2 linked regions of the Verrucosispora sp. NA02020 genome follow. The protein of the gene in region 1 interacts with the protein of each later gene in a pairwise test. Links are inferred from orthologs where the notes say so. Each region holds a gene or a part of one and is shown on either strand. Other genes may lie near its edges. The genes, in order: HUT12_RS27150 and HUT12_RS22545.

Evidence for each region.
Region 2: the proteins of HUT12_RS27150 (region 1) and HUT12_RS22545 interact in binary tests that used the Escherichia coli proteins (3 or more experiments, as listed by UniProt). The link is inferred for Verrucosispora sp. NA02020 from one-to-one orthologs.

Annotation. Positions count from the first base shown.
Region 1 is NZ_CP054923.1:6,093,606-6,098,178, reverse strand. Bases 128-4,392 are described here. They hold HUT12_RS27150 (multifunctional oxoglutarate decarboxylase/oxoglutarate dehydrogenase thiamine pyrophosphate-binding subunit/dihydrolipoyllysine-residue succinyltransferase subunit), read right to left. Parts: upstream 4,078-4,392; coding sequence 328-4,077; downstream 128-327. Other genes in these bases: HUT12_RS27145 (ABC transporter permease), read right to left, coding at 4,346-4,392; HUT12_RS27155 (DUF6104 family protein), read right to left, coding at 128-252. In the rest of the region: more of HUT12_RS27155, read right to left, coding at 73-127; more of HUT12_RS27145, read right to left, coding at 4,393-4,573. UniProt on the Escherichia coli protein: E1 component of the 2-oxoglutarate dehydrogenase (OGDH) complex which catalyzes the decarboxylation of 2-oxoglutarate, the first step in the conversion of 2-oxoglutarate to succinyl-CoA and CO(2).
Region 2 is NZ_CP054923.1:5,172,196-5,175,344, reverse strand. Bases 215-3,055 are described here. They hold HUT12_RS22545 (ABC-F family ATP-binding cassette domain-containing protein), read left to right. Parts: upstream 215-753; coding sequence 754-2,358; downstream 2,359-3,055. Other genes in these bases: HUT12_RS22540 (cadmium resistance transporter), read right to left, coding at 2,469-3,055; HUT12_RS22550 (neutral zinc metallopeptidase), read right to left, coding at 215-523. Outside these bases: more of HUT12_RS22550, read right to left, coding at 1-214; more of HUT12_RS22540, read right to left, coding at 3,056-3,065. UniProt on the Escherichia coli protein: Genetic data indicate it may be involved in ribosome assembly or function.

The sequences.
Region 1 (4,573 bases):
GGTGGGGACCGGGCCTACCAGGGCTTTTTCGTCGGCACCGACGCCCGGTGCCGGGGCGGTCCGGGCTGCGGACTACTCGTCGTCGGGGTCGTCGAGCCGGGCGAGCCAGGTGGCGAAGCGCTCGATCGGGGTCTCGAACTCGGGGTTGAGGTCGACGAAGTCCCGCAGCCGCTCGCCGATCCACTCCAGGGTGACGTCCTCGTCCCCCCGGCGCTGGACCAACTCCTCGATGCCACGGTCGGTGAAGTACATCAGGTCTCCTCGGACATGCTCACCGGGGCGGGCCACCGTCTCCGATGGCCCGCCCCGGTGTTCGCGGTCGGTGGGTCAGGGGCGGGGCAGCGCCGCCTCGATGAGCGCGTTCTGCTCCACCTCGTGCATCTTCGCCGAGCCGACGGCCGGGGCGGCGGCGGCGGGGCGGGAGATGCGACGCAGGCGGACCCCGTCGAGGTGCTCCAGCAGGTTGAGCGCGACGAACGACCAGGAACCCTGGTTGGCCGGCTCCTCCTGCACCCAGGCGAAGTCCTCCGCGTTCGGGTACTGGGCGAGCGCGGCCCGGATCTCCTCCACCGGCATCGGGTAGAGCTGCTCCAGCCGGATCAGCGCGGTGTCGGTGACGCCGCGCTCCTGCCGCGCCTGGAACAGGTCGTAGTAGACCTTGCCCGAGCAGAGCAGCACCCGCTTGACCTGATCGGCGGCGGGTGCCGCCTGGTCGGCCAGGACCGGTGCGAAGGTGCCGGTGGTGAAGTCCTCGACCGGGGAGACGCAGAGCTTGTGCCGCAGCAGGGACTTCGGCGTGAACACCACCAGCGGCTTGCGCTTCGGCGAGAGGGCCTGGCGACGCAGCAGGTGGAAGTAGTTCGCCGGGGTGGTCGGGATGGCCACCCGCATGTTGTCCTCGGCGCAGAGCTGGAGGAACCGCTCGGGCCGGCCGGAGGTGTGGTCCGGGCCCTGTCCCTCGTGGCCGTGCGGCAGCAGCAGGGTGACCGCGGAGCGCTGGCCCCACTTCACCTCACCGGAGGAGATGAACTCGTCGATCACCGACTGGGCGCCGTTGACGAAGTCGCCGAACTGGGCCTCCCAGCAGACCAGCGCGTTCAGGTTCTCCACCGAGTAGCCGTACTCGAAGCCCATCGCGGCGTACTCGGAGAGCAGCGAGTCGTGCACGAAGAGCCGGGACCGCTCGCCGTCGCCGGTCAGCGACTGCAACGGCAGGTAGTCGTCACCGGTCTCGGCGTCCACGATCGAGGCGTGCCGTTGCACGAAGGTGCCGCGCCGGGAGTCCTGTCCGGCGAGCCGGACGGTGACCCCGTCGTGCAGCAGTGCCCCGAAGGCGATGATCTCGCCGAAGCCCCAGTCGATGTTGCCCTCGACGGACATCCGGGCCCGCCGGTCGAGCAACTGCTGGATCCGCTTGTGCGGGGTGAAGCCGTCCGGCAGGTTGACGTGCGCCTCGCCGACGGCCTTGACCACCGACGCGTCGGTCGCGGTCTCCACCTGCGGCTCCGGCTCGTCCTGCCGGGCCGGGCGGCTGACCTGGCGCGGGGTGCTGGCCGCGTCGCGGGTGGCCTTGAAGACCCGCTCCAACTGCGCCTGGTAGTCGCGCAGCAGCTCCTCGGCGTCCTCGACGGTGATGTCACCCCGCCCGATCAGCTCCTCGGTGTAGAGCTTGCGGACCGAGCGCTTCGAGTCAATGATCTTGTACATCTGGGGGTTGGACATCGAGGGGTCGTCGCCCTCGTTGTGCCCGCGCCGCCGGTAGCAGACCAGGTCGATCACGACGTCCTTGTTGAACGTCTGCCGGTACTCGAAGGCCAGCCGGGCGACCCGGACCACGGCCTCGGGGTCGTCGCCGTTGACGTGGAAGATCGGCGCCTGGATCATCCGCGCCACGTCGGTGCTGTAGAGGCTGGACCGGGAGTACTCCGGCGCGGTGGTGAAGCCGACCTGGTTGTTGACCACCACGTGCACGGTCCCACCGGTGCGGTAGCCGCGCAGCTGGGAGAGGTTGAGCGTTTCGGCCACCACACCCTGACCGGCGAAGGCGGCGTCGCCGTGCACCGCCAGCGGCAGCACTGTGTAGCCCTCCAGCTTGAGGTCGATGCGGTCCTGCTTGGCGCGGACGATGCCCTCCAGCACCGGGTCGACCGCCTCCAGGTGCGACGGGTTCGCCACCACCGAGACCTTGACCGAGTGGTCACCGGCCGGCGTGGTGAACTTGCCGTTCTGGCCCAGGTGGTATTTCACGTCGCCGGAACCCTGGGTGGAGCGCGGGTCGAGGTGCCCCTCGAACTCCGAGAAGATCTTCTCGTACGGCTTGCCGACGATGTTGGCCAGCACGTTGAGACGACCCCGGTGGGCCATGCCGATCACGACCTCGTCCAGGTCGTTCTCGGCGGACGCCTCCAGCACCTCGCCGAGGAGCGGGATCAGCGACTCGCCGCCCTCCAGCGAGAAGCGCTTCTGCCCGACGTACTTGGTCTGCAGGAACGTCTCGAAAGCCTCGGCCGCGTTGAGCCGGTTCAGCACGTGCTTCTGCTCGTCGGCCGGCGGCTTCTCGTACTTGCGCTCGACCCGCTCCTGGATCCAGCGGCGCTCGGCCGGGTCCTGGATGTGCATGTACTCGATGCCGACCCGGCGGCAGTACGAGTCGCGCAGCACCCCGAGGATCTCCCGCAGCCGCATCCGCTGCCGGCCGTTGAAGCCGTTCACCGGGAAGGTGCGGTCCAGGTCCCACAGGGTCAGCCCGTGCTGGAGGACGTCCAGGTCGGGGTGCTTGCGGATCTTGAACTCCAGCGGGTCGGTGTCGGCCATCAGGTGGCCCCGGACCCGGTAGGAGTGGATCAGCTCGTGCACCCGCGCGGTCTTGTTGATCTGCCCCTCGCTGTCGACCGCGACGTCGCGCATCCAGCGCACCGGCTCGTACGGGATGCGCAGCGAGGTGAAGATCTGGTCGTAGTAGCCGTGCTCGCCGAGCAGCAGCTCGTGCATGACCTTGAGGAACTCGCCGGACTGCGCGCCCTGGATGATCCGGTGGTCGTACGTGCTGGTCAGCGTGATGACCTTGCTGACCGCCAGCTCGGCGAGGGTGGCCTCGCTCATGCCCTGGTACGGCGCCGGGTACTCCATCGCGCCGACGCCGATGATCGCGCTCTGGCCCTGCATCAGGCGCGGCATCGAGTGCACGGTGCCGATGCCGCCGGGGTTGGTCAGCGAGATGGTGGTGCCGGAGTAGTCGTCCATGGTCAGTTCGTTGCGGCGGGCCCGCCGGACCACGTCCTCGTACGCCTGCCAGAACTGCCGGAAGTCCATCTGCTCGCAACCCTTGATGGAGGGCACCACCAGGGTCCGGCTGCCGTCGGGCTTGGCCAGGTCGATGGCGATGCCCAGGTTGACGTGCTCGGGGCGGACCATCGCCGGTTTGCCGTCGACCTCGGCGAAGGAGTTGTTCATCTCCGGGTGCGCGACCATCGCCCGGACCAGCGCGTAGCCGACCAGGTGGGTGAAGCTGACCTTGCCGCCGCGCCCTCGGGCGAGGTGGTTGTTGATCACGATGCGGTTGTCGACCAGCAGCTTGGCCGGCACCGCGCGCACGCTGGTCGCGGTCGGCACGGCCAGTGAGGCGTCCATGTTCTGCACGATCCGGGCGGCGACGCCGCGCAGCGGCGTGGTCTGCGGCCCGGTGGCGGTCGGGGCCGACTTCGCCGGGATGGACTTCGTCGTGGTCGCCTTGGCCGGCTCGGACTTGGCGGCCGGCTTGGCCTTCGCCGGTGCCGTGGACTTGGCCGGCTCCGCCTTGGCCGCGGGTGTGGCCTTGGCGCTCGGCTCGGACTTGGCGGCACTCGGCTCAGTCTTGGCCGGGGCCTTCGGGGCGGACTCGGTGGTGGTCGCCGGGCCGTCACCGTCGGCGGAGCGGCCCTTGCCGGGGCCGGGCCGGTAGTCGGCGAAGAAGTCGTGCCAGGCCGGGTCGACGCTGCTGGGATCGGCGAGGTAGCGCTGGTACATCTCCTCGACGATCCACTCGTTCGGGCCGAAACCCGCCAGTGGGTTCTCCTGCGAAGTCTGCTGGGTCGACACGGCCGGTAATCGCCTCTTTCACGCGGGTTTGGTGTGTCACGCGGTGTCCGTCCGCGCCAGGACGAGCGCACACAGGACGGGTTCAAGGCTACGCCGTACTGATCGCTGAGGCATTTCCACCTCCGTCCCGTGGTCCGATTCACAGAAGATGCCAGAAGTTCCGTAAGCCCAGCGTGTCGCCCTGCTAGCTGCTATGACACGGGCCCGGCCCGACCGGCTCGTCGCCGATCGGACCGGGCCCGGCCCGGTCGCTCTCCGGGTCCGCGAATCAGGAGATGTCGCGACGCCGCGTAATCAGGATGCCGACCACGCAGCTCACCACGGCGTAGCCGATCAGCACCACGGCACCGACCCACCAGGCGGGCAACATCTCGTTCTCACCTGGGGTGATCATGATCTGGGAGGCCGCCGCGGGCCAGATCACCTGCCACTTGATCACGGCCATGTTGTCCAGCCAGTTCGACAGCAGGAGGAACAGCAGACCGACAACTTGTGT
Region 2 (3,149 bases), 920 kb from region 1 along the record:
CGTGGGCCAGCACGTACGGCTGGGCGAACTCACCGGTGGCGCCGAGCTGCGTGGCGAGCACCTCGTAGAAGGAGAGGTCGATGTAGACCAGCGAGTCGGCCGGGCAGTAGAACGGGCCGACGCCCGAGTCGGCCTGGCCGCACGCGGTGTTGACGGCCTGGTCGAAGAAGACGGTACGGGTCGGCCGGTACTGCTCGCCGAACGCCTCCGGCAGGGCGGTCCGCCAGTACGCCTGGATCGAGTTGACGTAGAGGCTGTTGCGGCAGTCGAGCTGCTCCAGGGCGTCCGGGGCCTCGCAGCGCTGCTCCAACGCGGTGTTGTCGCCCTGCTCGCCGCCGGTCATGGCGTTCAGCCCGAAGCCGCCGCCCACCAGCGCCACCAGCACGGCGATGACGATTCCGACGATGCCGCCGCGACCACCGCCGATCGGGATGGGGATGCCCAGCCCGCCTCCCCCTCCACCACCACCTCGCCGGTCCTCCACCTGGCTGGTGTCGATCCGCGCATTCTCGTTCAGCTCCATGATGACCCCGATCAGTCGGTGGCTCGCGGGCCGGAACCGGTCCGGACGGCGAATCGGTACCCGACGATCTTGGTCGGTAATCCGCGTTCGCCGTTCACCGGGGCCCGGTACAATCGACCCGTGCTGCTCTGCGAAGGCTGAACGCCCCGCGCCGACGGGTCACCATGATCCGCCGGCGCTTTCGTGTGCCCTGAGTCAGCCCTGCGGATCCCGAGAGCGAGTACCCCGACATGATCACTGCCAGCGGCCTGGAACTGCGCGCCGGCGCCCGGATCCTGCTGTCCGACACCACGCTGCGGGTGCAGCCGGGCGACCGGATCGGCCTGGTCGGCCGCAACGGTGCCGGCAAGACCACCACCCTCAAGGTGCTCGCCGGTGAGGGACAGCCGTACGCCGGACAGATCGACCGGCGCAGCGCCGTCGGCTACCTGCCACAGGACCCGCGTACCGGCGACCTGGAGGTCACCGGCCGCGACCGGGTGCTCTCCGCCCGGGGCCTGGACAAGCTGATGGCCGGAATGAAGGACCTGGAGGAGAAGCTCGCCGACGGCGGTGACGAGAAGCTGGTCCGTCGGTACGGCGCGCTGGAGGACCAGTTCGCCGCGCTCGGCGGGTACGCGGCCGAGGCCGAGGCGGCCCGGATCTGCGCGAACCTGGGGCTGCCCGACCGGGCGCTCGCCCAGACCATCGGCACCCTCTCCGGCGGTCAACGTCGGCGCATCGAGCTGGCCCGGATCCTGTTCCGCGACGCGGCCGACAACGGCGGCGGGATTCTGCTGCTCGACGAGCCCACCAACCACCTCGACGCCGACTCGATCACCTGGCTGCGCGGTTTCCTCGCCAACCACAAGGGCGGGCTGGTGGTGATCTCGCACGACGGGTCGCTGCTGGAGTCGGTGGTCAACAAGGTCTGGTTCCTCGACGCCACCCGGTCCGTGGTCGACGTCTACAACCTGGGCTGGAAGGCGTACCTGGAGGCGCGGGAGACCGACGAGCGGCGGCGGCGTCGGGAGCGGGCCAACGCCGAGAAGAAGGCCGGCGCCCTGATGGCCCAGGCGGACAAGATGCGGGCGAAGGCCACCAAGACGGTGGCCGCGCAGAACATGGCCCGGCGGGCCGAACGCCTGATGTCGGGCCTGGATGAGGTCCGCGTCGGCGACAAGGTGGCCAAGGTACGTTTCCCCGCCCCGGCGCCGTGCGGCAAGACTCCGCTGACCGCGTCCGGCCTCTCCAAGTCGTACGGGTCGTTGGAGATCTTCACGGACGTGAACGTGGCGGTGGACCGGGGTTCCCGGGTGGCCATCCTCGGGCTCAACGGTGCCGGCAAGACCACGCTGCTGCGGATGCTCGGCGGGCTGTTGGAGCCGGACACCGGCGAGGTGCGGCCCGGCCACGGGCTGCGGCTGGGCTACTACGCGCAGGAGCACGAGACGCTGGACATCGAGCGGACCGTGCTGGAGAACATGCGGGCCGCCTCGACCGAGCAGACCGACACCGAGCTGCGCAAGATCCTCGGTGCGTTCCTCTTCTCCGGCGAGGACGTGGACAAGCCCGCCGGGGTGCTCTCCGGTGGCGAGAAGACCCGGCTGGCGCTGTCGACCCTGGTCTGCTCCGGCGCGAACGTGCTGCTGCTGGACGAGCCGACCAACAACCTCGACCCGGTCAGCCGCGAGCAGGTGCTCGACGCGATCGCCAACTACCCGGGCGCGATCGTCCTGGTCACCCACGACCCGGGCGCGGTGCTGGCGCTCAAGCCGGACCGGGCCATCCTGCTGCCCGACGGCGACGAGGACGCCTGGAGCGACGACCTGCTCGAACTGGTCGAGCTGGCCTGACCATTTGCACCGGGTGTAAGGAAGGGCCCCCTACTAACGCCAGGCGTATAGGAAGGGTCCCCTCCTAACACGCGCGTCCTAACACGCGCGTCCTAACACGCGCGCCGACGTCAGCGGGCGAGGTCGAGCAGGTGACCGACGACGCCGGAGCTGGCCAGGATGACCACGCCGACGCCGATGAAGATCGCCGGCACCAGCCAGTGGCCGGTGCGTTCGACCAGCCGGGTCACCCTCGGGTGGCCGCCGAGCCAGGCACCGGCGACGCACCAGACGGCGACCAGGGCCGCGAAGACCACTCCGAAGACGGCGGCGTCGGCGACACCGAGGGTGCGCAGCACCGGCACGTAGACGGCCACGTTGTCGGCGCCGTTGGCGACGGTCACGGCGGCCACGCCGACCACACCGGCGACCACCGGGGGCGGCTCGTCGTCGCGTCGCCGCAGCGCGCGGAGGCCGAGGGCGATCGGCAGCAGTCCGAGCAGACCGGTCCACTCGTCGGGCACCACCAGGAGCCCGGCCGCGACCACGGCACTCACCAGCACCAGGGCGCCGATGCCGAGGTACTGACCGGTGACGATCTGCCCGACGCGGGGACGGCCGGTGGTGCGGGCGGCGACGAAGAACACCGTCAGGACGACGATGTCGTCGATGTTGGTGGCGGCGAAGACCACCGCGGCGACGGTCGCGGGGCCGAGCAGGTCGAGCATGGCCGGCAGCGTACGGGCACCGGGCCGACCGGAGCATCACGGAGGCCGAGGGCGACTCCGGTGGCGGGCGGTGGCCGCCATCTA